DNA from 2 places in the Micromonospora sp. NPDC049836 genome. Region 1 is predicted to be linked to the other one. Evidence: riboswitches for the same ligand, from Rfam matches in the RefSeq annotation. Region 1 holds a riboswitch; the other holds the start of a gene.
What was found. Region 1 has a riboswitch for cobalamin ahead of ACIBPB_RS32800 (magnesium chelatase subunit D family protein). Riboswitches for the same ligand answer to the same signal wherever they lie in the genome.

Region 1 (9,085 bases):
CCGGACTCGACGCACGGCTGCGCGCCGAGCCCCGGCTCACCGCGCTGACCGGACGGTTCCTGTTCGTGCTTGACGACGGCCGCGGTGATCTGGTCAGCCGTGACTTGGACCTGGGGTTGGTGGCGCTCGACTCGGACACCGCGCAGCTACGTGCCGGAACCTCGGCGTGGGGGCCCGTCATCCGGCTGGACGAGGCCGCCGCGGCGCTGACCGGGCTCGCCGTACGCTTCGCCGGGCTCGCGGGTGACCGGCCGGACTCACCCTGGCACGTCGACGAGCTGCCCGGCGCCGGCGCCGCGCTGCTGGGCACCGTACTCGACCGTGCCGAGCGGACCCGGGTGAGCACACCTCCACCCGCGCTGGGCAGGATCGTTCAGGATGACGGCCGCGTCACCGCGCACCTCGCGGCTCCCGGCGGCCGAGTGGACGCTCCCCTGCTGGAGGAGATCCGCGCGCTCGGCGCCGGCGAGATCGTCCTCACCCCGTACCGCACCCTGCTCGTCCCCGATCTGGAGAACGCATGAGCCTCACCACACCGGCACGCCGCTACGACTACGTCACCGACGGCGCGGCGATCTACGACGCCTCGTTCGCCACCATCCGTGCCGAGGCCGATCTCTCAGGTGTGCCGGCCGACGCCGAGAAGGTCGCGGTGCGGATGATCCACGCATGCGGCCAGACCGACCTCACCCGCAACCTGGTGATCCACCCCGGCCTGGTGGCCGCCGCCCGCGGGGCGCTGGAGGCGGGGGCGCCGATCCTGACCGACGCGCACATGGTCGCCGCCGGCATCACCCACGCCCGCCTGCCCCGTGACAACGAGGTCCGCTGCTTTCTGCACGAACCCGAGGTCCCGGCGCTTGCCCACCGGTGGGCAACGACCCGGTCGGCGGCGGCGGTGTCGCTGTGGACCGACCACCTCGCCGGCGCGGTCGTCGCCTTCGGCAACGCCCCCACGGCCCTGTTCCACCTGCTGGAGATGCTGCGCGACGGCGCGCCACGACCAGCTGCGATCATCGGTACGCCGGTCGGATTCATCGGCGCCGCCGAGTCCAAGCAGGCGCTCATCGACCTCGCCACCGACGCCCCCGGCCTCGACGTGCCCTATCTCGTGGTGACCGGGCGCCGGGGCGGCTCGGCGATGGCTGCCTCCGCGCTCAACGCCCTCGCCCGGGAGGCGGAGTGACCGGGCGGCTGTCCGGCGTCGGGGTCGGCCCGGGTGATCCCGAACTGATCACGCTCAAAGCCGCCCGGCTGATCGGCGCGGCCCAGGTCATCGCCTACCACCAGGGTGTCGGCAAACAGTCCAACGCGCGCCGCATCGCTGCCGGGCTGTTCCCGGACGACGTGATCGAGGAGGCGCTGGTCTATCCGGTGACGACCCAGAGCACCGAGCACCCGGGCGGGTACGCCGGGGCGATGGCCGACTTCTACGCCGAAGCCGCCGAGCGGCTGCGGGCCCACCTTCGTGCGGGCCGCGACGTGGTCGTGCTGGCCGAAGGCGACCCGATGCTCTACGGCTCGTTCATGTACCTGCACGACCGGCTCGCCGGCGAGTTCGACACGCAGGTCGTCGCCGGTGTGCCCGCCTTCGCCGCCGCCACCGCCACCACCGCCCTGCCGCTGGTCCGGCAGACCGACGTGCTGACCGTGCTGCCGGGAACGTTGCCCGAGCCCGAGCTGGCCCGGCGTCTCGCCGACACCGACGGCGCGGTGATCATGAAGCTGGGCCGGACGTTCACCAAGGTCCGCTCGGCGCTCGAGCAGGCCGGGCGCGTCGAGGGCTCCTGGTACGTCGAACGGGCGTCGATGACCGCCGAGCGGGTACTGCCTGTCGCCGACGTGGACCCCGCCACGGTGCCGTACTTCTCGATCGTGCTGGTCCCCGGCGACACCCGACCCGGAGTGGCCCGTTACGACCTCCCGGCCACCAGGGTCACCGAACCTTATCCCGGCGCCGAGGTCGTCGTCGTGGGCCTCGGCCCCGGTCCCGATCGGTGGCTCTCCCCCGAGGCGTCGCAGGTGCTCGCCGAGGTCGGCCACGTCGTCGGCTACGGCCCGTACGTCCAGCGCGTCGCGCAGCGCCCCGGACTCGTCCGCCACGCCTCCGGCAACACGGTCGAGCTCGAGCGGGCCCGGCAGGCGCTCGAACTGGCGCTCGCCGGTGAGCGCGTCGCGGTCGTCTCCGGCGGTGACGCGGGCGTCTTCGGCATGGCGTCGGCGGTGTTCGAGGCCGCGGAGGACCCCCGCTACGCCGGCGTCGCCATCCGTGTCGTACCCGGGATCTCCGCCGTCCAGGCGGTCGCGGCGCGCGCGGGCGCGCCGATCGGGGCCGATTTCGCGGTGATGAGCCTGTCGGACCGGCTCAAGCCGTGGGAGGTCGTGGTCAAGCGGCTGCGCGCTGTCGCCGAGGCGGATTTGGTGCTGGCCCTCTACAACCCGCGCTCACGCTCACGCACCGAACAGGTCGCGCAGGCCCGGGCCGTGCTGCTGGAGCACAAGTCCCCCCGGACGGTCGTGGTCGTGGGCCGCGACATCGGCCGGGCCGGGGAGAGCCTCACCGTCACCTCGCTCGGCGAACTGGACCCTGGCAGCATCGACATGAAATGCCTGTTGATCATCGGCGCCTCGGCGACGCGAGTCACCGCGGCCGGACGTGTCTGGAGCCCGCGCTTCGTGCCCTGATCAGCCGCGCACGCGGCGCTCGCGACCGGCCGAGTAGAGGAACGACTCGCCGCCACGGACGTCCCCGGCCAGCGCCGGGCCGACCAGGATGACCGCTGCCTGTCGCAGACCGGCCTGCTCGACCCGGCCGCCGATGTCGGCCAGCGTGCCGCGCAGGATGAGCTCCTGCGGCTGCGACACCCGGTGCACCACGACTATGGGGCAGTCGTGGCCGTAGTAGCCGGCCAGTTCGGCGGCCAGCTCGCGGGTACGCGTGACCGCCAGGTGCAGGGCGAGCGTCGCGCCGGTCGCGGCGAACGCGGCGAGCTTCTCTCCCGACGGCATGACCGTGGACCGGGCCTGCGCGCGGGTGAGCACGACCGACTGGGCCAGCTCCGGGACGGTCAGCTCGGCGCCGACGGCGGCGGCAGCAGCCGCATAGGCCGGCACGCCGGGCGTGACGTCCCACGGGACCCGGGCGGCGTCGAGCCGGCGTGCCTGCTCGTGCACCGCCGAGTACAGCGACGGGTCACCGGAGCACAGCCGTACGACCTCGGACCCGTCGGCGTGTGCCTGGACCAGGTGCGTGGTGATCTGGTCCAGGTCGAGGTGCTGGGTGTCGATCAGCCGGGCGTCGTCACGGCAGTGCTCCAGCACCTCGGCGTCGAGGTACGTGCCCGGGTACAGGCACACGTCGGCGGACTCGAGCAGGCGTACCGCGCGGAGGGTGAGCAGGTCGGCGGCGCCGGGCCCGGCCCCGACGAAATGGACGGTCATGAATCTCCCTTGACGATGGACCACTGGCTGACTGCCCGCGCGGGCGTCCAGCCGGTGAAGCCGCCGAGCGGTTCGGCGCGTTCGACGTGCAGGCGGACGAGTTCACCGCCGCGCCGGCTGTGCTGCTCCAGCAGCACCGCCTCGGTCTCGGCGGTGACACCGTGCACGACGAGCCGTCCACCTGCGCCGAGCGCATCCCAGCAGGTGTCCAGCACGCCGGGGACGGTGGCCCCGCCGCCGACGAACACCGCGTCGGGACGGTCCAGGCCGGACAGGGCCCCGGGCGCCGAACCCTCGACCAGACGCAGACCCGGCACGCCGAGGGCAGCGGCGTTGCGGTGCACCAGCGCGGCCCGGTCGGAGCGGGGCTCCACCGCGATCGTCCGTGCCGTCGGCCAGGCCCGCATCCACTCCACACCGATCGAGCCGCTGCCGGCGCCGACGTCCCACAGCAGCTGACCGGGCGCGGGCGCGAGCCGGGCCAGGGCACTGGCCCGCAAGTCACGTTTGGTGATCTGCCCGGCGTGCTCGAACGCGTCGTCGGGCAACACGCCGCCCGAGGCCCAGCCCGGACCGGCACCGCGAACTTCGACGGCGAGAACGCTCAACCGCGGCACGTCGTTCAGGTCCCACCCGGCCGCGGTGGTCGCGGTACACGACTCACCGGCGGCACCGAGGTCACCGAGCACGACCAGCCTGGACTGCCCCCAACCGAGCCCGGTCAGCACCGCGGCCACGGCCGCGGGTGTCGTCTCGTCGCTGGACAGCACGAGCAGCCGGCGCCCGGCCGAGAGCGCAGGCACGATCAGCCGTAGGTCCCGGCCGACCAGGCTGACCGTGGTGACGGACTCAGCCGGCCATCCGAGACGTGCTCGGGCGAGGGCTACCGAGGAGACCCCGGGCACGATCGTCACGCGCTCCGGGCCCAGGACGTCCAGCAGCGTCGTGCCGATACCCGACACGAGCGGGTCGCCGGAGGCCAGCACGACAACCGGCCCTCGCGCGGAGGCGAGCACACCTGGCAAATTGTCCCGCAGCGGCGACGGCCACGCCACGCGCTGCTGGCCGTCGACGGGCGGCACCGCCTCGAGGTGCCGCCGCCCGCCGAGCAGCGTCGCGGCCGCCCGCACCAGCGCCCGGGACGGCTCCGGCAGACCCACCCACCCGTCAGCCCCGATCCCCACCACGGTCACCCGCTCCTCCATGGAGATGCACCCTAGCCGCCCACCGGCCCTTGCCCCGGCCACCGGGGCGTCTATGGTGATGCACAGGTTCGAGGTGCCCCACGACCGTGGTCACGGGGAGAATCTGGGAAGCCGGTGAGAATCCGGCACAGGGCCCGCTGCGGTGATCCAGGCATTGACCTGGGAAGTCCGAAGACCGGCCTCGATCCGATCCACGGCGCATGCCGCGTCTTGGACCGCCATGGCAGATCGAGCGGGAGCCCTACATGCCAGCGCAGTACCCCTTTTGTGCCGTCGTCGGCGCCGACGACATGACTCTCGCCCTCACCCTGGTCGCGATCGATCCGCTCATCGGCGGTGTCCTGATCCGCGGGGAGAAGGGCACTGCCAAGACCACTACCGTGCGCGGCCTCGCCGAGGTGCTCCCGGCGGTACGGGTCTATGCGGGCGACCGGTTCTCCATCGACCCGGACGATCCCTCGGCGGTCTGCCCCGACGGGCCGTTCGACGTGTCCACGCCCGTCGTCGAACGGCCGGTACGCCTCGTCGAACTACCCGTCGGAGCCGGCGACGACCGGGTGACCGGATCGCTGAAGCTCGATGCCGCGCTGCGAGACGGCGTCGTCGCGTTCGAGCCTGGCCTGCTGGCCCGGGCCCATCGTGGCCTGCTGTACGTCGACGAGGTCAACCTGCTGCCGGACCACCTGGTCGACCTGCTGCTCGACGCCGCGGCGACCGGCCGGGTCAGCGTCGAACGCGACGGTGTCTCGGTCGAGCATGCCTCCCGGTTCGTGTTGATCGGCACGATGAACCCGGAGGAGGGCGAACTGCGCCCGCAGCTGCTCGACCGGTTCGGCCTGACGGTCGAGGTCGCCGCCCCGCGTGACCCCGTCCTGCGGGTGCAGGCGGTCCGCCGCCGGCTCGCATTCGACGCCGACCCGGAGGGCTTCGCCACACGCTGGGCCGGCGAGCAGGAAGCCCTGCGCACCCGGCTGGCCGCCGCCCGGCGCTCGCTGGCCGGTGTCGTGCTCGACGACGAGACGCTGACCAGGATCGCCGAGCTGTGCGCCGCGTTCGACGTGGACGGCCTGCGTGCGGACCTCGTCACCGCTCGCGCCGCCGCGGCGCACGCGGCCTGGCGGGGACGTACGCGAGTGACACTCGAGGACATCCGCATCGCCGCCCGTCTCGCGCTGCCGCACCGCCGCCGCCGCAACCCCTTCGACGAGCCCGGCCTGGACCAGGACCGCCTGGACGACCTACTCGGCCACAACGACCCCGACCCCGGACCCGACCGTCCCGGCGGCGGTCTGCCCGACGACACCGGGCACGACAGATCGGCCGGGGACGTGCCCGGCTCTCCCGGCGAGAGCCCGCCCGTACCGGAGCCCGAACGGCAGGCCGCCACATCGATGGCATCCGCGGGCGAGCCCGCACGTGCCCGCTTGCTGATCGTGAAAGGAACCGGCGACGGTCAGGCCGGCCGGCGGTCCCGGGCACGAACACCGCAGGGCCGTGTCGCCGGGCAGCGGCGGCGCACGTCCGGCGACGGCCGGCTGCACCTGCCGGGCACCATCACCGCGGCGGCGCCGCATCAGCATTCCCGGGGTGGCTTGACCGGCGGTCGCGGCCTCGCGCTCGTGCCCGGCGACCTGCGCCGGGCCGAGACCGTCGGGCGCGAGTCGAACCTCGTGCTGCTGTGCGTGGACGCATCCGGTTCGATGGCGGCCCGCCGCCGCATGGAGCAGGTCAAGACCGCTGTGCTGTCGCTGCTGCTGGACGCCTACCGCCGCCGGGACAAGGTCGCACTGGTGACGTTCCGCCGGCACACCGCCGAGGTCGTCCTGCCACCGACCGGCTCGGTCGACGTCGCCTCCCGCCGCCTGGCCGACCTACCGGCCGGTGGCCGGACCCCGCTCGCGGAGGGCCTGGAACGCAGTGGCGAGGTGCTGCGCCGGGAGGCGCTGCGCGACCCGTCCCGCCGGCCCCTGCTCGTCGTGGTGACCGACGGCCGCGCCACCTCCGGCCCGGACCCGCTGGGTCGTGCCCACCGCGCCGCCGCCGCGCTCGCCACCAGCGGTGTCCAGGTCGTCGTCGTGGACTGCGAGACCGGACGATTCCGGCTCGGCCTCGCCGCCCGGCTTGCCACTCATCTGAGGGCCGAGCACGTGCCGCTCGGTGAAGTGACCGCCGACGGGCTCACCGGGGTCGTTCGCACGGCGACCGCTCCGCGGGCGGGGGTGGCCTGATGCCGCAGGGTAAGCCGCTCACCGTCCCGGACGACGGCAGCACCACCCGCCAGCGGCGCAACCGGCCGCTGCTGATGGTCCACACCGGAAACGGCAAGGGCAAGTCGACCGCCGCCTTCGGCATGGCGATGCGCGCCTGGAACCAGGGCTGGGACATCGGGGTGTTCCAGTTCGTGAAGTCGGCCAAGTGGCGCATCGGGGAACAGACCGTCCTGGAGAGGCTCGGGCTGCTGCACGAGCAGACCGGCGAAGGCGGGCCAGTCGAGTGGCACAAAATGGGCTCCGGATGGTCCTGGAGCCGTAAGAGCGGCACCGAGGCGGACCACGCCGCGGACGCCGCCGAGGGCTGGGCGGAGGTGAAGCGCCGTATCCAGGCGGAACGGCACCAGCTCTATATCCTGGACGAGTTCACCTATCCGATGCAGTGGGGCTGGGTCGACGTCGGCGACGTCGTGGAGACACTGGTCCACCGTCCCGGCCGTCAGCACGTGATCGTCACCGGGCGCCGGGCCGACCCCCGGCTGATCGAGGCAGCCGATCTGGTGACCGAGATGCAGCACGTCAAGCACCCGATGGACGTCGGCCAGAAGGGCCAACGAGGCATCGAATGGTGAGCCTTCCGCGGCTGATCGTCGCGGCGCCGGCCTCCGGCCACGGCAAGACCACGGTCGCGACCGGGCTCATGGCCGCGCTGGCCGCGCGCAGGCACACCGTGTCGGGGCACAAGGTGGGGCCCGACTACATCGACCCCGGCTACCACGCGCTGGCCACCGGACGCCCCGGCCGCAACCTCGACCCGCACCTGACCGACCCCTCACTCGTGATCCCGCTGCTGCTGCACGGCGCACGCGACGCGGACATCGCCATCGTCGAAGGGGTCATGGGCCTGTTCGACGGCCGCATCGGCGGCGACGGTTTCGCCTCCACCGCGCACCTCGCGGCCCTGACCGCCACCCCGATCCTGCTGGTCGTGGACGTCTCGCACACCTCGCGCAGCGTCGGGGCCGTCGTGCACGGAATGGGCACGTTCGAGGCCGGCGTCACCGTCGCGGGTGTCGTGCTCAACAAGGCCGGGTCCGCCCGCCACGCCGCCGAGGCGGCCCGGGCGGTGGAATCCACCGGCGTACCGGTGCTCGGGATCCTGCACCGCGACCAGGGTGTCAGCGCCCCGTCGCGCCACCTCGGGCTCGTGCCGGCAGCCGAACGTGAGGAGGCCGCCGCCGCCCTGGACGTGCTGGCCGAGCAGATCGCCCGCCACGTGGACCTCGATGCGGTGCTGCAGGTGGCACGCACCGCACCCGATCTGGACGCCCAGCCATGGGACCCCGCCGCGCACGTCCGGCGGCCGGGCGCCGGATCACCGGTGGTTGCGGTCGCGGCCGGGCGTGCCTTCACCTTCCGGTACGCCGAGACGACCGAGCTGCTGCAGGCGGCGGGCTGCACCGTCGTCCCGTTCGACCCGGCCCGCGACCAGCGGCTTCCCGCCGGGACATGCGGGCTATACCTCGGTGGGGGGTTCCCCGAGGTACACGCGTCCACGCTGAGCGCCAACACGACGCTGCGCCACGAACTGCGCCAGGCCGTCCTCGACGGCGTCCCCACCGTCGCCGAGTGCGCCGGCCTGCTGTATCTGTGCCGCTCCGTCGACGGCCATCCCATGGTCGGGGCGCTCGACGCCGAAGCCGTCATGACGCCGCGCCTCACCCTCGCGTACCACCGTGCCGCACTCGGCTCGGACCAGCTGCTCGGCGAGCGGGGAACCGCTGCCACCGGCCACGAATTCCACCGCACCACCGTCACACCCGGTCACGGCGAGCACCCCGCCTGGCGCATCGAGGGCCGCAATGCCGGATTCGCCTCCCCCAGCCTCAGCGCGTCCTATCTGCACGTGCATTGGGCTGGGCAACCGCATCTGGCCCAGTCGTTCACCGAGGCCGTACACCGGACGGCTGTCTCCTCAGCACGTTAGGAATCACCGTCACATGCAGCTGAACCTCACCGGCCGTAGCGTGCTCGTCCTCGACGGGAGCGCACCCGCCGCCGTCACGGTCAGTGCGCTGCTGCACAAGCGTGCCCTGGTCACCGTCGCCGCGCCGGCCGTGTGCGCCGCGCTGGAGGACCTCGCCCTCCGCGGGCGCCTGACCTGGGTCACCACCCCGGTCGACGAGAGCCGGTTCGACGTCGTGCTGCGTACCGTCGCACCCTCGGAGG
Region 2 (20,079 bases), on a different contig from region 1:
GCCCGACGGGACGCTCGCCGCCGACTCCGTCTGGGTCAACATCGTCAACCTGCACGCGCACATCGCCGCCGTCGGCCGCAACCTGCTGCACCTCGACCACAAGGGGCAGCGGATCGTCGCCCACGTGGTGCAGGGCCGCTCCGCCGCGGTCTACAACGGCACGCCGGCGGTCAGCGACCTGTCCCTGCTGCGGGTCGGCCGGCACGTCCAGGTGCTCGGCGCCTGGCACCCGGACACCAACGAGATCGACATCGCCACCGTCTACGCCGCCGCCTGACCGGGCACGCCCGACGGCTCCGGGTCGCGACGCGGCAGACGCGCCGGCCCGGAGCCGCCGGCGGGCGGCGCGCGCCGCTCGCGCGTACCCGCCGGTCCACTCGAGGGGAGAACTGATGATCGACCTGATCGCGGCGCTGCAACCGCTGGTCGTCGGCGCGGTGTTGATCTCGTCCGCGCGCGTCAAACTGCTCAACCGGCACGCCCGGGCGGCCGCCCAACGGACGGCCCTCGCCCGGCTGATCGGCCAGCACCGGGCGCTGCCCGCGTACCGCCTGCTCGGCGGCGTCGAGCTGACCCTCGGCGCGCTCCTCCTGCTGCTGCCCGCCCCGCGACTGGCGGCGGTCGCCGCGACCGCGCTGGCCGTCGGCTTCCTCGGCTATCTCGGGTACGCCCGCCGGGCCGCGCCCGCCTCCTCCTGCGGCTGCCTGAGCAGCCGCCCCACCCCGGTCGCCGGCCGCAGCCTGGTCCGGGCGGCGCTGCTGGTGGCGGCGGCCGGACTGGCCGCGCTGCTCCCCGGCGCCTGGCCGGACGCGCTGGCCAGCCGCCCCTGGGCCGGCGGCGCCGTGCTGCTGGCCGAGGCCGCCGCCGTGGTGGCGCTCTCCCCGGAACTGGACGCGGCCTGGCTGCTGCCGCTGCGCCGGCTGCGGGCCCGATTGACCAACCCGCTGCGCGGCGGGTCCGGCCTCCCGCTGCTCGCCACCGTGCAGCAGGTCCAGCTCAGCGACTCCTACCGGCGGGTGGCGTCGCTGCTCCGCTCCGACGTGCGGGAGCACTGGGACGACGGCGAGTGGCGCTTCGTCGGACACGCCGCGCGCTACCAGGGCCGCCCGGCGACGGCCGTGTTCGCGGTGCCGTTGATCGACCCGGAGCCCGCGGCGGTACGCGTCGCCGTCGTCGACGACGCCACCGGCCAGACCGTGCTCGCCCTGGCCGGGGCGGGGCGACCCGCCGGTCCCCGGCTCGACGTCGTCCCGGCGTAGCCGGCGGCCACGCCCGGGCCGCCTGCCCACCCGGGCGGCCCGGCCCGCCCGGGCGGGCATACAAGGGTGCCGATTCGCCCGTCACGGTCAGCCATGGAGTCCGACAATCAGCATCATGAAGACACGTTGGACATCGGGAGCAGGCATGGCGCGGAAGAGGCACCCCAACATCCGGCAGGCGGTACTGCTCGCCTTCGCGGCGGGGACACTGGCCGGAGCGGCGGGCGCGATGACGCTGCGCCGACGGCAGCAGGACGAGGACGGCTGGGCGGGTAACGGCGGCCGGCTGGGCGAGAACAGCTTCCCGCCCTTCAACGGCCGGCTCGACGGCCCCGCCCAGGCGGTCCGCGCGGCGGTGGGGCAGCAGAGCTGACAGCGCGGGGCCGGGCGTCGCCGCCGGGGGTGACCCGGCGGGCGCGGCGGCGTCCGGTCACCCTGACGGGGCGTCGATCGGCCGAGCCCGCGCGCACGGTGGCCCGGCCCGGTGCGGATCCGCGCGGCGAGGCGTACGGTGAGCGGGTCACCCGTTTCCCGGCGCCCGCCAGGCGCCGCCGCCACCAGCCTGCCCGGGTGCTGCGCGACGTCACTCCCGCCGTAACAGCCCGCTGGTCATGCTGGCGGATCGCCGACCACGTCGCGACCGCCGGATCCATCGACCGCGACCCGCTCAGAGCCGCCGTGCGTCCCGATGGTGGTGCGATCCAACCGGCACGGCCGCCCGTGAGCCCGATGCTTCCGGACGGTTTCACAAGGGAGCACCCGATGGAGATCGCCAGACAGCGGATCGTCAGCATCCTTCGCCAACGCGGGCAGCAGGTCAGGGCCGACTGGGTCGAGCGCGAGCTGCCGGAGCGGGTGGACACCACGGAGCACGTCGGCCTGCTCGCCATCCTGCGGCTCGACCCGGCCGACCTCGTCGACGCGCCGGCCACGTGATGGGCGATCCGCTCGAACCGCTCGCCAGCAGCGCAGGTCCCACCACGGCGCCCAGCCCCGGTGTCGCCGAGCCCGATCCGCCGTACCGGAGCCCCGACCTGAGCGATGCCGGTCTCGGGGCCGCCGGGCAGCGGGGCAGCGACTACGCGGAGCTGTCCCGGCTGGTCCGGGCGGCGGGTCTACTCGGGCGGCGGCGAGGCTACTACGCGGTGCGGATCGGCCTCGTCGTCGGTTCCTTCGCCGGGCTGTGCGTCCTCTTCGTCCGGCTGGGTGAATCGTGGTGGCAGCTCGGCACCGCGGCGGTCCTGGCGGTGGTCCTCGCGCAGGCCGGGTTCGTCGGCCACGACGCCGGGCACCGGCAGATAGCCCGGTCGCGTCGGGCGAACGACCTGATCGGCATGGCGCACGGCAACCTCCTGACCGGGATCAGCTACGGCTGGTGGGTGGACAAGCACAACCGGCACCACGCCCACCCGAACACCGAGGGCAAGGACCCGGACATCACCCTGGCGCCGCTGTCCTTCACCGCCGAGCAGGCCCGCCGGCGGCGTGGCCCCGCTGCGCTGCTGGTCCGCTACCAGGCTTATCTGTTCTTCCCGATGCTCCTGCTCGAGGGCCTGCACCTGCACGCCGCCAGCGTGAAGGCGGTCCTCGGCCCACGCCGGATCGCCCGGCGGCCGGTCGAGGCCGGACTGCTGGCCCTGCACCTGGGCGGCTACGTCACTGCCGTGTTCCTGGTCCTGAGCCCGGCGCAGGCGGTGGCGTTCGTCCTCGTCAACCAGGGACTGCTCGGCCTCTACCTCGGCTGCTCCTTCGCCCCGAACCACAAGGGCATGCCCATCCTCGGCGCCGACGACAACCTCGACTACCTGCGGCGGCAGGTCGTCACCTCCCGCAACGTCCGGGGTGGGCGCTTGCTCGACAGCGCGCTCGGCGGCCTGAACTACCAGATCGAACACCACCTGTTCCCGAGCATGCCGTGTCCCAATCTGCGTCGCGCCCGCCCGTTGATCCGGCGGTTCTGCGCCGAGCACGACATCGACTATCGCGAAACCTCGCTGGGCCGCTCCTGGGCCGAGGGACTGCGCCACCTGAACGACGTCGGGGTCCTCGGCACCGCCGACCGGCCCGGGTAGCGGCCACGAGGGGAACCGATGCGGGAAGAGGACCTGCGGGGCCTGATCGAGCGCAGCCCGTGGCTGGTCCGGGCGCTGGGCGTCGTTCGGGACTCCGGCCTGCCGGACGCCTGGATCGGCGCGGGCGTGGTCCGCGATCTGGTCTGGGGGAAGCGGTACGGCGACGGCTTCGACCCGTCGTCGGTGCGGGATGTCGATGTCGTCTTCTTCGATCCGGCGGACCTGAGCCGCGATCACGACGAGCGGGCCACCGCGCGACTGGTGGCGGCCTGGCCGGAGCCGCCGTGGGAGGCGAAGAACCAGGCGGCCGTGCACGCTTGGTATCCCGCGAAGTTCGGCGGTGACCCGGTGGCCCCACTGCGCGGCATCGCCGAGGCGGTCGCCACCTGGCCCGAGTACGCCACTGCCGTGGCCGTCCGTCTCGACGCACACGACCGGATCGGGGTGTGCGCGCCGCACGGCCTGGACGACCTGCTCGACGGGGTGTGGCGGCGCAACCCGACCCGGGTCAGCCCGGAGGTCTCCCGGCGACGACTGGCCCGCCACCGCCCGGCCGAACGCTGGCCGGGCGTCCGCGTGGTGACCTGAGCCGGCGTTCGCGCGGTCCGTCGCGCCGCCCGAACCTCGACCCGGCAACGCGTCCGCGGTCGCAACGATGAGTCTCGACATCTTGGCAGCGGCGCGCGCCTCCGCTACCTTCATGGGAACGCTCCCACAAACTTAGAAACTTCTATGTGATCAGGAGGCAACACGTCGTGGCTACCCTCTCCCCGCTCCGCCGCAGACCGGTGGCAGCCAGCGTGGCGGCCGTCGCGGGCGCCACCGTCGTCGGCGTCTGTCTCGCCGTCGGCAGCGCCTCCGCCGGCACGCTGTCCGGATCGCTCTACCGGGACCCGAACTCGGCCGTCGTGCGCTGGGTCGCCGCCAACTCCGGCGACTACCGGGCCGCCGCGATCCGCGACAAGATCGCAAGTCAGCCGCAGGCCCGCTGGTTCGCCAACTTCAACCCGTCGACCGTGCAGTCCGAGGTCTCCGGGTTCGTCGGCGCCGCCAACTCGGCGCAGCAGATCCCGGTGCTGTCGGTCTACGAGATCACGAACCGGGACTGCGGCGGGGCCAGCGCGGGTGGGGCGCCGGACCTCAACCAGTACCAGACCTGGGTGTCCAACTTCGCCCGGGGACTGGGCAACCAGACGGTCATCATCATCCTGGAAACCGACTCGCTCGCCCTGCAGACGTGCCTGAGCGGCAACGAGCTCAACGCGCGCAACCAGGCGCTCTCGACGGCGACCCAGACCATCAAGTCGGCCAACCCCAACGCCAAGGTGTACCTCGACGGTGGCCACTCCACCTGGAACAGCGCGAGTGACACGGCCAACCGGCTCCGGGCGGCCGGCGTGCAGTACGCCGACGGCTTCTTCACCAACGTGTCGAACTTCAACTCCACCTCCAGCGAGGCGAACTTCGGCCGGGCGGTCATCTCCGCCCTCAACGGCATGGGCATCCAGGGCAAGCGCCAGGTCATCGACACCAGCCGCAACGGGGGTGCCAGCGGTGACTGGTGCGCCGACGACAACACCGACCGGCGCATCGGGCAGTACCCGACGACGAACACCGGTGACGGCAACATCGACGCGTACCTCTGGGTGAAGCCGCCGGGGGAGGCGGACGGCTGCCGTTACACGGCCGGTTCGTTCCAGCCGGACCTGGCCTACAGCCTGGCCAACGGCGCGCCCAACCCGCCCACCACCGCGCCGCCGACCACCGCGGCGCCGACGACCGCGCCGCCGACCACGGCCCCGCCGACCACCGCGCCGCCGACCACGGCTCCCCCCACCACGCCGCCGCCGACCGGTAACGGCTGCTCCGCGTCGGTGGCGGTCAACCAGTGGTCCGGCGGCTTCACCGCGAGCGTGAACGTCACCGCCGGCTCCGCGAGCATCAACGGCTGGACCGTGACCATGACGCTGCCCGGCGGCGCCGCGATCACCGGCGTCTGGAACGCCCAGGCCAGCGGCACCAGCGGCACCGTCCGGTTCACCAACGTGAGCTACAACGGGCAGGTCGGCGCCGGGCAGACGACCAACTTCGGCTTCCAGGGCACCGGCACCGGGTCGGGCGCGACGGCCACCTGCGCGGCCGGCTGACGCCACCCGATATCCCGGCCCGGCGCGGAGGACGCTCTCCGCGCCGGGCCGTCCCCGTCTAGTCCGGCGCGTCGAGTGGGATTTTGCACTCCCAGTGCACTTGTTCCCGTTCCCGCGGCTCTCTAGCGTCACACCATGGCTGACTCGTGGACGTTCGCCGTCGCTCGGAACGATCTCGCACGCACCACGCTCGTCGGCGCCGCGACGCCCGGAATCTCCGACGGGGAGGCGCTGCTACGCGTCGACCGCGTCGGCCTCACCGCCAACAACGTGACGTACGCGGTGCTCGGCGACTCGATGCGCTACTGGGAGTTCTTCCCACCCGAACGGCACGGGCTGGACCGGCAGTGGGGCCTCCCGCCGCTGTGGGGCTTCGCCGAGGTGACCGCGTCCAAGGTGGCCGGGGTAGAGCCCGGTCAACGGGTCTACGGTTACCTCCCGCCCGCCGGCCACCTCGTGGTACGCCCCGACCGGGTGGACGGGTACGGGTTCCGGGACGCGAGCGCCCACCGCGCCGACCTGCCCTCCCCGTACAACGCGTACCGGTCGACCGTCGGCGATCCCGCCTACCGGGCCGATCAGGAGGACCTGCTGGTCCTGTTCCGCCCGCTCTTCTTCACCTCGTTCATGCTGGCCGACCAGGTCGCGGACAACGACTTCTACGGCGCGCGGTCGCTGGTGCTGTCGTCGGCGTCGAGCAAGACGGCGTACGCCGCGGCGTACGAACTGCACGGCCGCGCCCCGCGCCTCGTCGGGCTCACCTCGCCCGGCAACCTCAGCTTCACCCGATCGCTCGGCTGCTATGACGAGGTTCTCTCCTACGACGATGTCGACAGCCTGGACGACGTCGCCACCGTCTACCTTGACCTGTCCGGTGCGCCGGCGACCCGGGCCGCCCTCCGTGGTCACCTCGGCGACCGGCTGGTCCGGGACATCGCCGTCGGGCTCACCAACCAGATTCCGAACGCCGACGCGGCCGAGGAGGTCTTCTTCGCTCCGGTGCAGATGCGCAAACGCCGACAGGACTGGGACCGCGACGGCCTCGACGAGCGGTTCACCGACGCCTGGCAGCGGTTCGCGCAGGTGGTGAGCGGATGGCTCGATGTGCGGCCAGGCAATGGGCCGGCGGCGCTGCGGGACTCGTGGCGCGACGTCCTCGCCGGCCGTACGCCACCGCGGGTGGGCCACGTCGTCCAGTTCTGAGCGCTCGGTACCAGCGCCGACCGCAGGGCTCGCCACGACACGCCGACACACCATATGGGGTGTTGCTCGAAGAGAGTGCCCATATATAGTGCCTGTCGTGGCTGGTTCGGCATCCAACCAGGATCGCCGAGGCAACAGGGAACCCGGTGCGAGACCGGGACTGCCCCGCAGCGGTGAGTGGGAACGACCGCCGTCATGAAGCACTGGGCCGAGCAGGCCCGGGAAGCGACGGCCAGTAGGAACGAGCACGACGCCCACGAGTCCGAAGACCTGCCAGCGCGCCGTCCGCGTACGTGGGCGGCGGTCGAAGGTCGCGTGGGACGACCGACGCCGGCAACCGGAGCTGACCCCTGCCCGGCAGCGCCGTGGCGTCCTCCCGCGCGTCCGAGGCCATCGGAGACAGCGCGAGGGAGAGGTCATGACTGTGGTGCGGGAGGATCGTCCCGCCGGTCCGGCTCAGCCGGAGCAGCGCCGGCAGGTGATGCAGGTCCGCAAGCGCAACGGTGACGCCGAGCCGGTGGACGTCAACAAGATCGTCCGGGCGGTGGAGCGCTGGGTCGCGGACCTGGACGAGGTGGACCCGCTGCGGATCGCGACGAAGACGATCAGCGGCCTCTACGACGGCGCGACGACCGCCGAGCTGGACAAGTTGTCGATCCAGACGGCCGCGGAGCTGATCGGCGAGGAACCGCAGTATTCCAGGCTGGCGGCGCGGTTGCTGGCCGCGTACGTGGACAAGGAGGTCCGTGGGCAGGGGGTGGCCAGCTTCAGCCAGTCGATCCGGTACGCCCACGGGTTGGGCCTGATCGGGGACGACACGGCCGCGTTCGTGGCCCGCAACGCCCGCAAGCTGGACGACGCCGTGGACCCCGGCGGGGACCTGCGGTTCGAGTACTTCGGACTGCGCACGGTCGCCGACCGGTACCTGCTGCGGCACCCGCGGTCGCGGCTGGTGGTGGAGACGCCCCAGTACTGGCTGCTGCGGGTGGCCTGCGGCTTGTCCAGCACGCCGGGCGAGGCGATCGGGTTCTACCAGCTGATGTCGTCGCTGGCGTACCTGCCGAGTTCGCCGACGCTGTTCAACTCCGGCACCCGGCACACCCAGCTGTCGTCGTGTTTCCTGATCGACTCCCCGCGGGACGAGTTGGACTCGATCTACGAGCGGTACCACCAGGTGGCGAAGCTGTCGAAGTTCTCCGGTGGCATCGGGATCGCCTGGTCGCGGGTGCGCGGCCGGGGCGCGCTGATCAGGGGCACCAACGGTCGGTCCAACGGCATCGTGCCGTTCCTGAAGACCCTCGACGCCGGTGTCGCGGCGGTCAACCAGGGCGGCCGGCGCAAGGGCGCGGCCTGCGTCTACCTGGAGCCGTGGCACCCGGACATCGAGGAGTTCCTGGAGCTGCGGGACAACACCGGCGAGGAGTCCCGGCGTACCCACAACCTGAACCTGGCCAACTGGATCCCGGACGAGTTCATGCGCCGGGTCGAGGCCGACGGCGACTGGTCGCTGATCGACCCGTCCGACGCGCCGGAGCTGCCCGACCTGTACGGCGAGGAGTTCGACGCGGCCTACCGGATCGCCGAGAAGAAGGCGGTCCGCACGGTCAAGGCCCGGGACCTGTACGGGCGGATGATGCGGACCCTGGCGCAGACCGGCAACGGCTGGATGACCTTCAAGGACGCGTCCAACCGGCTCTCCAACCAGACCGGGATGCCGGGCAACACCATCCACCTGTCCAACCTGTGCACCGAGATCCTCGAGGTGAACAACGACACCGAGACGGCGGTCTGCAACCTCGGCTCGGTCAACCTCGGCGCGCACGTCACCGCCGACGGCGTCGACTGGGCGAGGCTGCGCGGCACGGTCCGCACCGCGGTGGTGTTCCTCGACCGCGTGATCGACATCAACTACTACCCGGCGGCGCAGGCCGCCGCGTCGAACCCGCGCTGGCGGCCGGTCGGGCTCGGCCTGATGGGGCTGCAGGACGTGTTCTTCACGCTGCGGCTGCCGTTCGACTCGGCCGAGGCGAAGGAGCTGTCGACCCGGATCCAGGAGGAGATCTTCCTGACCGCCCTGGAGACCTCCGCCGGCCTGGCGGAACGCTTCGGCCCGCACCCGGCGTACGCCGAGACCCGCGCCGCCCGGGGCGAGCTGCACCCGGACCTGTGGGGTGCCGAGCCCAGCCAGCAGGACCGGTGGGCGGCGCTGCGGGCGACGGTCGCCGCGCACGGCCTGCGCAACTCGCTGCTGGTCGCGATCGCCCCGACCGCCACGATCGCCTCGATCGCCGGCTGCTACGAGTGCATCGAGCCGCAGGTGTCCAACCTGTTCAAGCGGGAGACCATGTCGGGCGAGTTCCTCCAGGTCAACACGTACCTGGTCCGCGAGTTGAAGGCGCGGGGACGGTGGACGCCGGAGATCCGGGAACGGATCAAGCGCGCCGAGGGGTCGGTGCAGGCGATCGACGAGTTGCCGCCGGACGTGCGGGAACTGTTCCGCACCGCGTGGGAGCTTCCGCAGCGGGCACTGATCGACCTGGCCGCCGCGCGGGCCCCGTACGTCGACCAGTCGCAGTCGCTGAACCTGTTCATGAGCGCGCCGACCATCGGCAAGCTCTCCTCGATGTACCGCTATGCCTGGCAGTCCGGGCTGAAGACCACCTACTACCTGCGCTCCCGACCGGCGACGCGCATCCAGCAGGCCACCGTCGCCATCCAGCCCGTCGTCGCCGTACGCGACGAGGAGGCGGTGGCCTGCTCCCTGGAGAACCCCGAGAGCTGCGAGGCGTGCCAGTGACCACCGTTCCCGAAACCCGTACCGCCGCGACGGGGCAGCTGCTGCTCGACCCCGGCATGAACCTGACCCTGCGCCCGATGCGCTACCCGCACTTCTTCGACCGGTTCAAGGACGCGATCCGGAACACCTGGACCGTCGAGGAGGTGGACCTGCACGCCGACCTCGCCGACCTGGCCCGGCTGTCCCCGGCGGAGCAGCACCTGGTGTCCCGGCTGGTCGCATTCTTCGCCACCGGCGACACCATCGTGGCCAACAACCTCGTCCTCAACCTCTACCAGCACGTCAACTCCCCGGAGGGCCGGCTCTACCTGTCCCGGCAGCTCTTCGAGGAGGCCGTGCACGTCCAGTTCTACCTCAACCTGCTGGACACCTACGTTCCCGACGAGAAGGAGCGGTACGCGGCGTTCGCCGCCATCGAGAACATCCCGTCCATCCGCCGCAAGGCCGAGTTCTGCTTCCGCTGGATCGACTCGATCTTCGAGCTGCGCGAGCTGAAGACCCGCGAGGACCGGCGAGCGTTCCTGCTCAACCTGATCTGCTTCGCCGCCTGCATCGAGGGCCTCTTCTTCTACGGTGCCTTCGCCTACGTCTACTACCTGCGCTCCCGAGGGCTGCTCAACGGCCTCGCCTCCGGCACCAACTGGGTGTTCCGCGACGAGTCGATGCACATGACGTTCGCGTTCGACGTGGTGGACACCGTCCGCGCCGAGGAACCGGACCTGTTCGACGACGAGATGGCCCGCCAGGTACGCGACATGCTGGCCGAGGCGGTCGAGTGCGAGGCCCAGTTCGCCGCGGACCTCCTCGAACAGGGCGTCTCCGGGCTCTCCCTGGCGGACATGCGCCAGTACCTGGAGCACGTGGCGGACCGCCGGCTCGCCCAACTCGGCATCGCACCGCTCTACGGCTCGACGAATCCCTTCGCGTTCATGGAACTGCAGGACGTGCAGGAGTTGTCGAACTTCTTCGAGCGGCGGGTCTCCGCGTACCAGGTCGGCGTGAGCGGGAGCGTCACCTTCGACGACGACTTCTGACGCCGGGGGCAGCCGGACCGCCACCGGTCACCGCCGGTGCGGGGACGCCGGCGGCCCGGTGGCCCGGCCTCGTCCGGCGCGGATCGCCTCCTGCGTGGGCTGGCGCCGCCGGCCCCGGGCGCAGCCATCCTGATGGTCGACGGCTAGAAAATCTCGGCTGGAACGGCTAGATATCTTCTGCGGTCTGGCATACTCTTCTTGAAGTCGAGAGGAAAGATCCGTCAGGACGCAGACGGGCCGTCCGGCCGTGAGGTCACGACGGGCGGCGCGGGAGGAGCAGTCTTCATCGTCCCTCCCGAGAAGCAGTAGGAGCAGGTCACCCGGCGTGATACGAGCCGGGGTGCAGGTGGGGCCAAGGTTCTTTCAGGGCTCCAGCTGATGTTCGCCGTACGTGTGCGGGCCGTGAAGTCGCGTGGGCCCCAGCTCCGGCGGACCGTACGTCAGCCAGGGAAACAGGTAGTAGAGGAAAGGGAGGGCCGTACACCGTTTGGATCGCCCGCCGTCGGCCGTCATGTCAGGCCGGGCGGACACCGCAGTTCCCATCGAACGAGAGGTGGTCTCCGGTCACGCATATGCGATCCCCGCACCCGAAGCCGTCAGTTGTGGCTCGTGCGGATACGACAAGCCGACGTTCCCGTCGGTAGATGGTGTCTGACCCGTAACCCTGGGCCCCGGCGCGTAAGCGCCGGGGCCCTCGACGTGGAGGTGACATGGGGCAGAACCCCGATGACATGTTCGGCGATGAGAACTACCCGGCCTACACGATCGGCCAGGCCGCGGAGATGCTCGACACCACGCAGGACTTCCTGCGCCGCCTCGACGAGGCGAAACTGATCAACCCGCACCGCTCCGCCGGTGGGCACCGCCGCTACTCCCGCTACCAGCTGCGCCTGGCGGCCCGGGCCCGGGAGATGGTCGACCAGGGCACCGCCCTGGAAGCCGCCTGCCGGATCATCATCCTCGAAGACCAACTCGAGGAAGCCCTGCGGCAGAACCAGAACCAGCAGTACGGCACGGGGCAGCGCGACTGACCGGACGGCCCGAGGCGCCGCTCATCGGCCGGCCGTCGTGCCCGGGCGCCGCAGCTGCGTCCTGCGACCAGCAGCCGGTCATCGGTCCGATGGCGGTGGGGTGCCGGTGAGGTGTTTGGTGATGCGTAGCAGCACGTGGTCCGGTGGCCCGGCGACGAAGGCGGCGGTGTCGGCGAGCGCGGCGATCAGGGGCAGGCCGCGGCCGCCGACGGTGAGCGGAGCGGGGAGTTCGGCGTCGAGTCCAGCGCCGTCGGGGGTACTGCCGCGGTTGCCGACCTCGAGTAGGCAGACGTCGCCGTCGATGTCGATGGTGATGTCGACGGCGCTGTCGGGATCGCCGTGCAGCACCGCGTTGGCGCACGCCTCGGTGATCAGCACGGCGAGGTGGCCACGGCAGTCCTCGGCGGCGTCGGTGAGGCTCAGCAGGGTGGTGAGTACACGGCGGGCGCGGGTCACCGAGGACGGTTGACCCGGGAGTGACAGGGTCATGCTCACCCGCATTACGTAGTTCCTTCCCGGATCGTGCCTGACCCATCGGAGAACTGCGTCATCCGGAGGCGCGATGCTCCGGTGGCGATCAGCCCGACCCGGGGTTTGCGGAGGTGGAACGGTCAGTGTGCCGGCTCGACGTACGCCGTCCGACGGCGGTCCACCTGCCGGCAGAATAGGGTAGGCGGGACCATCGGCGTGGGGGAGGATGTTGTGGATCTGCTGCTGTCGGTCCGACCCGGCCGGGGTTGCACCGTGGTCGAGGTGCGCGGCGAACTGGACATGGCGACCTCCCCGCAGTTGCGCGAGCACCTGCAACGGTTGGTCGACGCCGGTGACCGGCAGGTGGTGATGGACCTGGCCGGGGTGCGCTTCATGGACTCCAGCGGGCTGGGCGCGCTGGTGGTGGCCTTCAAGGCGTTGCGGGACGTCGGCGGCCGGTTGTGCCTCGCCGCGGTGCAGCCCGCTGTGCGCAGCGTCCTGACGGTCACGTCGGTGGACCGCGTGATCCAGGTCTACGACAGTGTGCCGGCGGCCGAAGCCGATGTGCCGTCCACGGACCACGCGACGGGCCGGTAGTCAGCCGGGCAGCGCGCTGCTGGCACGCCCCTGGTCGGCGCCGGCGCTGGTCCGCCGGTCCTCGCTGTGGCCGCCGTGCCAGTCGAGGATGAACAGGGTGGCGTCATCGGCCAGAGTCGGTCCGCTGACCTCGAGTACGGCGTCGGCCAACGCCCGGACAGCCTCGCGCGGATGCAGATCGGTGATCGACCGCAACAAGGTCGGTAGATCCAGCGTGGCCGCGTTGCGCTCCCGCATGCCGTCGGTGACCACCACCAGACGGTCGCCCGGTCGCAGCGTGATCTCGCCGGCGCGGTGTTCGACGCCGGTGAACATGCCCAGCGGGAAGTTGGCCGGTAGCGGCAGCGTCCGGGTGTCTCCGTCGCGTACCAGCATCGGCGGCACGTGCCCGGCGTTGAGCAGCGCGCAGACGCCGGTGCGCAGGTCGAGACGGCCGAGGACCGCGGTGATGTAGTTGCCGGCCACGGTGGCGTGTTCGGCCACATCGGCGTTCGCGGCCTCGGCCTGCTCCACCAGGCCCACCCCGCGGCGGCGGCTGTTGCGCAGGCTGCCCACGCCCAGGGTGGCGGTCAGCGCGCTGGCCACCCCGTGGCCCATCGCGTCGGTGACGCTGAAGTGCAGGACGTCACGGGCGAGGCTGTAGTCGAAGGTGTCCCCGCCGATACTCGCGGCGGGCTCCAGCCAGCCGGACAGGGTGAACGCGCTGGCCTCACACGTGAACGAGGCGGGCAGCAGGCGGCGCTGGATCTCCCCGGACAGGGTGAACGGAGTGGTGCGTTGACCCCACTCGAAGAGGTCGGTGTACCGCCGGTTGGCGATCACCACGAACGCCAGCACGTGCCCCGTGCGGGTGATCTCCTCCAGCGCCTGCGGGTCCGGCTCGTCCGGCAGGATCATCTCGAGCAGGCCGATCGCCTCACCCCGGTCGGTCACCGGCGCCAACACCGTCCACGCGCCAGGCTGCGCGATCACCTGCACCCGCTGGGTGCGTAACGCCTGCTCGGCGGGGCCGCCGTCGAACGGCATCACCGTGGCGACCTCATCACCGCCCCGGCGTCCCGCACCCGTGCCGTCAAACGGCACGTGGGCCAACCGGACCAGCGCCCGGCCGCTGAGGTCCGCGATCAAGAACGCGACGGCACGTGCCCGGAGCGTCACGCCGAGTTCCCGGGTGACCGCCTCGACCGCCTCGACCGGCGAGGCGTTCTCTGCCGCATCCAACATCTGCGCCATGATCCGCCCTTGACTGCTCTGCACCGTCCGAGCCTACGAGAGCCGACTGGCCGGGCGGAACGCCCCACGTCGCGTGCCCGTGCCGAGAAGAGGTACGCCGCGGGGGTTATCCCCGGCACGAAAGTGGGTGGAAGCTGCCTTCTGCCGAGCTAGGTCGCGCTCATAGCGTGAGGTCGATGAAGGGCAGCCGCAGGCGCAGCCCTGGTTTCCTGAGGAGTCGCTCAATGGCCGGAAGATTGGGCACCGCCCTGTTCGCTTCGTTGATGGTCGGCTGTGTGACGGTCGCTTCCGCGGCACCCTCGTCCGCCGCTGGCAATGTCGCACCGCAGGCCCAGCAGCGGTCCGACGAGCCCGCTCGGTTGCGACTGCCGGCACCGACCGGGCCCTACCAAGTGGGGACCGTCGACCTGCATCTGATCGACCGCTCCCGCACCGACCCGTGGTCGGCGACCCCGGTCCACCGTGAGCTGATGGTCAGCCTCTGGTATCCGGCCACGGACGTCGGCCGCTTCCCGCGGGCGCCCCACATGCGGCCCGGAGCGGCGGCCCACTTCGGCAGCGCCGCCGGCGTCGGCGCCAGCCTGTACGGCATACCGGCGGGCTCGGTGGACTTCGCCGCCACCCGGACCAGCGGCCACCAAGGTGCGCCGGTGGCGCGACGCGAGCGGCCGTTCCCGCTGGTGTTGTACTCAGCCGGTGCCGGCGACCCGCGGACCTGGGGCACCACGCTGGTGCAGGACCTGGCCAGCCGCGGATACGTGGTGGCGACCATCGATCACACCTACGAGGCTTCCGAGGTGGAGTTCCCGGACGGCCGCGTCGTCGGCACCGTGCTGCCGGAGGCGTTCGGGCGGGCGGACCAGCCCGACGAGTTCCAGAGACTGGCGGCCACGGTGTTCGACACCCGGATCGCGGACATCCGCTTCGTGCTCGATCAGCTGGGGGCACTCGACCGGGGCACGAACCCGGACGCGGCGGGTCGGCCGCTTCCCAGGGACATCGCCGGCGCCCTGGATCTCGACCGGGCGGGCATGTTCGGCGTCTCCGCCGGCGGGCTGACCGCCTTGCAGGCCATGAGCGACGACTCCCGGATCAGGGCCGCGGTCGACATGGGCGGCAGCATCGAGTCGCCGATCATCCCCGACCCCCTCCAGCTGTGGCCGGTGGCGCGGCGCGGCCTGGACCGGCCGTTCATGTTCATGGGCGACCCCGGCACCGACCACCACCAGACGCCGTCCTGGCGGATGCTGTGGAACAACAGCACCGGCTGGCACGTCGACCTGCGGCTCGACGGCGCGAAGAGCGAGGACTCCTACAAGGACATCGTGCCGCTGCTCCCGCAGATCGCCCGGCAGCTCGGCCTTCCCGACAGCTTCGTCGCCGAGACCATCGGCGACATCGAGCCGACCCACGCCGTCCGGATCGAGGAGACGCTGATCGCCGCCTTCTTCGACAGGTGGCTACGCGGCCGGAACGGCCACGTGCTGGACGGTCCGTCACCACGACTGCGCGACGTCACCTTCGTCCGCTGACCGTGAACTGTTCCCGCCGGCCGGCAGCCACTTCGGCTACCGGCCGGCGAGCAGGCCCGACGATGGCGCCGGGTCGCGTGCGATCACCCGCCGAGATAGCGGAGAACGGCCAGCACCCGGCGGTTGTCGCCGTCCGAGGACGGCAGCCCGAGCTTCGCGAAGATGTTCGCCACGTGCTTCTCCACCACCCCGGGAGTGATGACGAGAGCCGCCGCTATCCCCGCGTTGGACCGGCCCTCGGCCATCAACGAGAGCACCTCACGCTCCCGTGGGGTCAGCGACGCCAGCCCGACCCTGTCCCGCCCGGCCCGCATCAGGTGGCCGACCACCTCCGGATCCAGCGCGGTGCCGCCGGCCGCCACCCGGGTCAGCGCCTCCACGAAGTCGGCGACGTCGGCGACGCGGTCCTTGAGCAGGTAACCGACGCCGCTGGGCCGGTCGGCGAGCAGGCGGGTCGCGTAGCGGGTCTCCACGTACTGCGAGAACAACAGCACACCGACCCCGGGCCAGTCGCGACGGATGTCTATCGCGGCGCGTAGCCCCTCGTCGGTGTGCGTGGGCGGCATCCGGATGTCGACCACGGCCACGTCCGGCACGGCGGCGGCGACCGCGGAGCGCAGGGTGTCCGCGTCGGCCACCGCCGCGCACACCTCGAAGCCGCGGTCGGTGAGCAGCCGGACCAGTCCTTCGCGCATCATCGCGGCGTCCTCCGCGATCACCACCCGCATGCCGTCGCCTCCGTTCACACCTGTGTGGGCAGCTCGATCTCGACCCGGGTCGGACCGCCGGCCGGGCTGTGCACGCGCATCCGCCCCTCCACGACCGCGATCCGACGGGCCAGGCCGGTCAGGCCGGGGCCGTCCGGGTTCGCCCCGCCGACGCCGTCGTCCGTGACCCGCAGCCTCAGGCGTCGACCGGATCCGAGGACATCAAGCCCGACCCTGGTCGCGCGGCTGTGCTTGGCCGCGTTCGCGAGCAGTTCGGCGGCGCAGAAGTAGGTGATGGTTTCGATGGCCGGTGCCGGACGGTCGGTCAACTCGACGGTCACCGCGACCGGGAGCGCGCTGCCGGTCGCCAGGGTTGCCAGCGCGTCGCCGAGGCCGTTGTCGAGGACCGGCGGGTGGATGCCGCGTACCAGGTCGCGCAGGTCGGCGAGGGCGTCCTTCGCGCCGCGGTGGGCGAGCGCGACCAGTTCGCGGGCCTGCGCGAGGTCGGGTGGCGGGCCGTCGGCGCCGAGCTTCTCGGTCGCCATGCCGAGGTTCATCGCCAGCGTGGCCAGCCGGATCTGCGCGCCGTCGTGCAGGTCCCGTTCCAGCCGGCGCATCATCGTGGCCGCGTCGTCGATGGCCCGGGCTCGGCTGGCCTGGAGTTCGCGTACCCGCTCGGCGAGTCGGCGCGGGCCCAGCAGCCACCGAATCGCCGCCGCGTCCGCCGTCGTGCCGGCCCGCATCACCCACGGCGCCACCAGCAACATGGCGAGACCGGCCGTGGCGACGAGGAACGTGCCGGCGAACGTCCGCGCGCCGATCGCGCCGAACGGGGTCAGTGCCCACACCGGCCCGAGGCGCGTGCCGGGCGGGTGGTTGCGGAACAGCGGCCACCACAGCGGGTAACTGAGGTTGACCGGACCGAACAGGTAGCAGAACACGCCGTAGCCCTGCGGGATCGCCAGTGGCACCTTGAGCAGGCCGTAGCCGACGGCCCGCCAGCCCGGCCCATCGGCGACCAGCGCACCCACCCGCCGCGAGGGTCGCGGTGGTGGGGCTGCCACGTGCACGTCGAGCAGCCGGGACGCGAGCCGGCGATGGACGGCTCCCATCGCGCGCCCGATCGGAGCGGCCAGCACCACCAGGAGCGCCACGGTGAGCGGGAACAGCACCAGGAACAGCGGCGCGACGGCCGGGGCGGGCTCCCGGGACGTGGCGCCGGTCGCCCAGAGGATGAGGGCGCCCAGGGCAGGCAGGAGCGCCGGTACGGCCAGGACCGCGGCTGCGCTGAGCACACCGGCCACGCAGAACACGGCCTGGCGCAGGGCCGATGTAGTGAACGGAGCGCGCAGCGCGGTCATCGGCCCATTGTCGTCGGTCACGCGTCGCGGAAGCGGAGCAGCATGCCGCCGCACAGGATCGCCACCGCCGCGTACCCACCCATCAGCAGCACGCTGAGCCACCCGGCGAACAGCCCGGGTACGGGCGAGGTCACCGCGACCGAGTTGAGCAGCATCAGCAGCGGCACGAAGCGTCCGACCACGATGCCGCTCTCGCCGAACAACCCGACCACGACCATGGGAACGAACATCAGACCGAACAGCGTGCCGATCGCGGCGCCCGAGTGCCGCACCACCGCCCCGATACCCACCCCGATCAGCGCGGTGGCGGCCAGATACCCGCCGGTCAGCAGGACCGCCCGCAAGACCGCCAGGTCCCCGAGGGAAGCGGCCGGGATGGCGGTGCCGCGGATCGCGAACTGCCCGCCCAGATAGCCGGCGAGGCTTCCCACCACGCCGACGGCGAGAGCTGCGCCACCGCACACCGCTGCCTTCGCCGCCAGGACGGTCCGCCGCCGCGGTACGGCGGCGAACGTCGACCGAATCTGTCCGGTGCCGTACTCGCCGGTCACCATCAGGACGCCGAGCGCGCCCAGGAGCAGTTGGGCCAGGATGGCACCGCTGAGGCTGTTGTTCAGGATCTGGGCGGCGGTAGCGGCCGGCAGGTGGGACCGGTAGCCGAGTCCCACCCCGGCCCCTGCCGCCGCCATCGAGACCACCGTGGCGGTCGCCAGCCACCACGTCGACCGGACGCTACGCAGTTTGATCCATTCCATCCGGGCCACCAGCCGGAATCCGTAGCCGTTCATGTCACTTCCGTTCCGCGGTAGTCGGTGGTCTGCGAGGTGAGCCGGAAGAACGCGTCCTCCAGGGTGTCGTGCCGGCCAGCGAGTTCGGCAACGGTGGTCTCGGCCAGCAGCCGGCCCCGGCCGATCACCACGAGCCGGTCCGCCGTCAGTGCCATCTCGGTGATCAGATGGCTGGACACGAGCACCGTCCGCCCCTCGACGGCCAGCGCGCGCAGCAGGTCCCGGATCCAGCGGATGCCCTCCGGGTCCAGCCCGTTGACCGGCTCGTCGAGCAGGAGGACGCCCGGGTCACCGAGCAGCGCCACCGCGACGCCGAGCCGCTGGCGCATGCCCAGCGAGTACGTGCCGGCGCGCCGCTTCGCCGCGTCGGACAGGCCCACGACGCGCAGCACCTGCTCGACCCGGGAGCGGGGGATGTCATTGCTCGCGGCAAGTGCGGCCAGGTGCGCGTGGCCGCTGCGACCGGGATGGAACGCCCCGGCGTCGAGGAGCGCGCCGACCGATCTCAACGGCCAACTCAGGCTCGCGTACGGCACCCCGCCGATCAGTGCCTCACCACGGTCCGGGACGTCCAGGCCGAGGATCATTCGCATCGTCGTCGACTTGCCGGACCCGTTCGGGCCGAGAAAGCCGGTCACCACCCCCGGCTGGATCTGGACGCTCAGCCCGTCCACGGCGACCCGGCCCCCATAGCTCTTGGTCAACTCCCGTAGTTCGATCACAAGATCGACGTTAGGCAACACCGGCCGCGGCCAGAAGCCGGCAACCATCCGGCTCCGCCCGGTGGTTTTCCCCCAGCAGACCTGAGCGGCACGGGCCGCGTGGGGAGGGTGATCCGCTCAGCGATGGCCGCCCGGTCCGACCAGGCCCGTTTCGTAAGCGACGATGACCAGTTGTGCCCGGTCACGTACCGTCAGCTTGGTCAGCAACCGCCCGACGTGGGTCTTCACGGTGGCCAGGCTGAGACCGAGGTGCTCCGCCAACTCCGCGTTGGACAGGCCCCGGCCGATCAGCATGAGCACTTCCCGTTCCCGCTCGGTCACCCCCTCCAGCCGTCGCGGCAGCGGCCGGGCCGGCTCGGGCCGACGAGCGAACTCGTCGATCAGCCGGCGGGTCACCGTCGGTGCGAGCAGCCCCTCGCCGGCGGCCACCACCCGGATGCCGGCCAGCAGGTTCGCCGGCGAGGTGTCCTTGAGCAGGAACCCGCTGGCTCCGGCGCGCAGTGCCCCGTAGACGTATTCATCCAGGTCGAACGTGGTCAGGATGACGACCCGGGTGCTGGCCGTGGCGGGGTCGCCACAGATCCGCCGGGTCGCCTCGATGCCGTCCATCTCTGGCATCCGCACGTCCATCAGCACCACGTCCGGCTGGTGCTCGGCGGTCAGCGCCACGGCCTCCACACCGGTGCCCGCCTCGCCGACCGTGGTGAGGCCCGGCGTCGAATCCACCAACAGCCGGAAGCTGCCGCGCAGCAGCGCCTGGTCGTCGGCGATCAGCACCCGGATCACGCGGCCACCCGGTAGGGCACACTGGCCGTCACCGCGTAGCCGCCGCCGGAGCGTGGCCCGGCGTGGAACTCACCGCCGTGCAACGTCACCCGTTCCCGCATGCCGATCAGCCCGTGTCCCTGCCCACCGGACAGCACAGGCCGGCGGCCGTCGTCGGTCACTTCGACCCTGACCTCGCGAGGCGTGACGGTCACCGTCGCCCGGCAGGCCGCCGGCGCCGCGTGTTTCACCACGTTGGTCACCGCCTCCTGCACGATCCGGTAGACCGTCAGTCCCACCGACTCCGGCACCGCGCCGGCCGGTTCCTCCCGCCGTACGTCGAGCCGAACATCCACACCG

Region 2: another riboswitch for cobalamin. It lies ahead of ACIBPB_RS02925 (ribonucleoside-diphosphate reductase subunit alpha); the one in region 1 lies ahead of ACIBPB_RS32800 (magnesium chelatase subunit D family protein).

Annotation. Positions count from the first base shown of each region.
Region 1 covers NZ_JBITLH010000025.1:15,328-24,412, reverse strand. The annotation lists gene ACIBPB_RS32825 (sulfite reductase subunit beta) at 1-524, shown strand, start outside; gene ACIBPB_RS32820 (precorrin-8X methylmutase) at 521-1,186, shown strand; gene ACIBPB_RS32815 (precorrin-2 C(20)-methyltransferase) at 1,183-2,685, shown strand; gene ACIBPB_RS32810 (cobalt-precorrin-4/precorrin-4 C(11)-methyltransferase) at 2,686-3,441, opposite strand; gene cbiE (precorrin-6y C5,15-methyltransferase (decarboxylating) subunit CbiE) at 3,438-4,646, opposite strand; cobalamin riboswitch at 4,701-4,845, shown strand; gene ACIBPB_RS32800 (magnesium chelatase subunit D family protein) at 4,892-6,874, shown strand; gene cobO (cob(I)yrinic acid a,c-diamide adenosyltransferase) at 6,874-7,488, shown strand; gene ACIBPB_RS32790 (cobyrinate a,c-diamide synthase) at 7,482-8,843, shown strand; gene cobA (uroporphyrinogen-III C-methyltransferase) at 8,857-9,085, shown strand, end outside.
Region 2 covers NZ_JBITLH010000001.1:607,533-627,611, reverse strand. The annotation lists gene ACIBPB_RS02965 (cell wall protein) at 1-277, shown strand, start outside; gene ACIBPB_RS02960 (MauE/DoxX family redox-associated membrane protein) at 393-1,259, shown strand; gene ACIBPB_RS02955 (hypothetical protein) at 1,405-1,632, shown strand; gene ACIBPB_RS02950 (hypothetical protein) at 2,022-2,195, shown strand; gene ACIBPB_RS02945 (fatty acid desaturase family protein) at 2,195-3,331, shown strand; gene ACIBPB_RS02940 (nucleotidyltransferase family protein) at 3,350-3,919, shown strand; gene ACIBPB_RS02935 (glycoside hydrolase family 6 protein) at 4,087-5,478, shown strand; gene ACIBPB_RS02930 (DUF2855 family protein) at 5,614-6,681, shown strand; cobalamin riboswitch at 6,767-6,974, shown strand; gene ACIBPB_RS02925 (ribonucleoside-diphosphate reductase subunit alpha) at 7,100-9,478, shown strand; gene ACIBPB_RS02920 (ribonucleotide-diphosphate reductase subunit beta) at 9,475-10,512, shown strand; gene ACIBPB_RS02915 (MerR family transcriptional regulator) at 11,223-11,543, shown strand; gene ACIBPB_RS02910 (ATP-binding protein) at 11,622-12,044, opposite strand; gene ACIBPB_RS02905 (STAS domain-containing protein) at 12,246-12,611, shown strand; gene ACIBPB_RS02900 (PP2C family protein-serine/threonine phosphatase) at 12,612-13,868, opposite strand; gene ACIBPB_RS02895 (alpha/beta hydrolase family protein) at 14,021-15,376, shown strand; gene ACIBPB_RS02890 (LuxR C-terminal-related transcriptional regulator) at 15,460-16,104, opposite strand; gene ACIBPB_RS02885 (sensor histidine kinase) at 16,119-17,444, opposite strand; gene ACIBPB_RS02880 (ABC transporter permease) at 17,462-18,232, opposite strand; gene ACIBPB_RS02875 (ABC transporter ATP-binding protein) at 18,229-18,954, opposite strand; gene ACIBPB_RS02870 (response regulator) at 19,072-19,740, opposite strand; gene ACIBPB_RS02865 (sensor histidine kinase) at 19,737-20,079, opposite strand, start outside.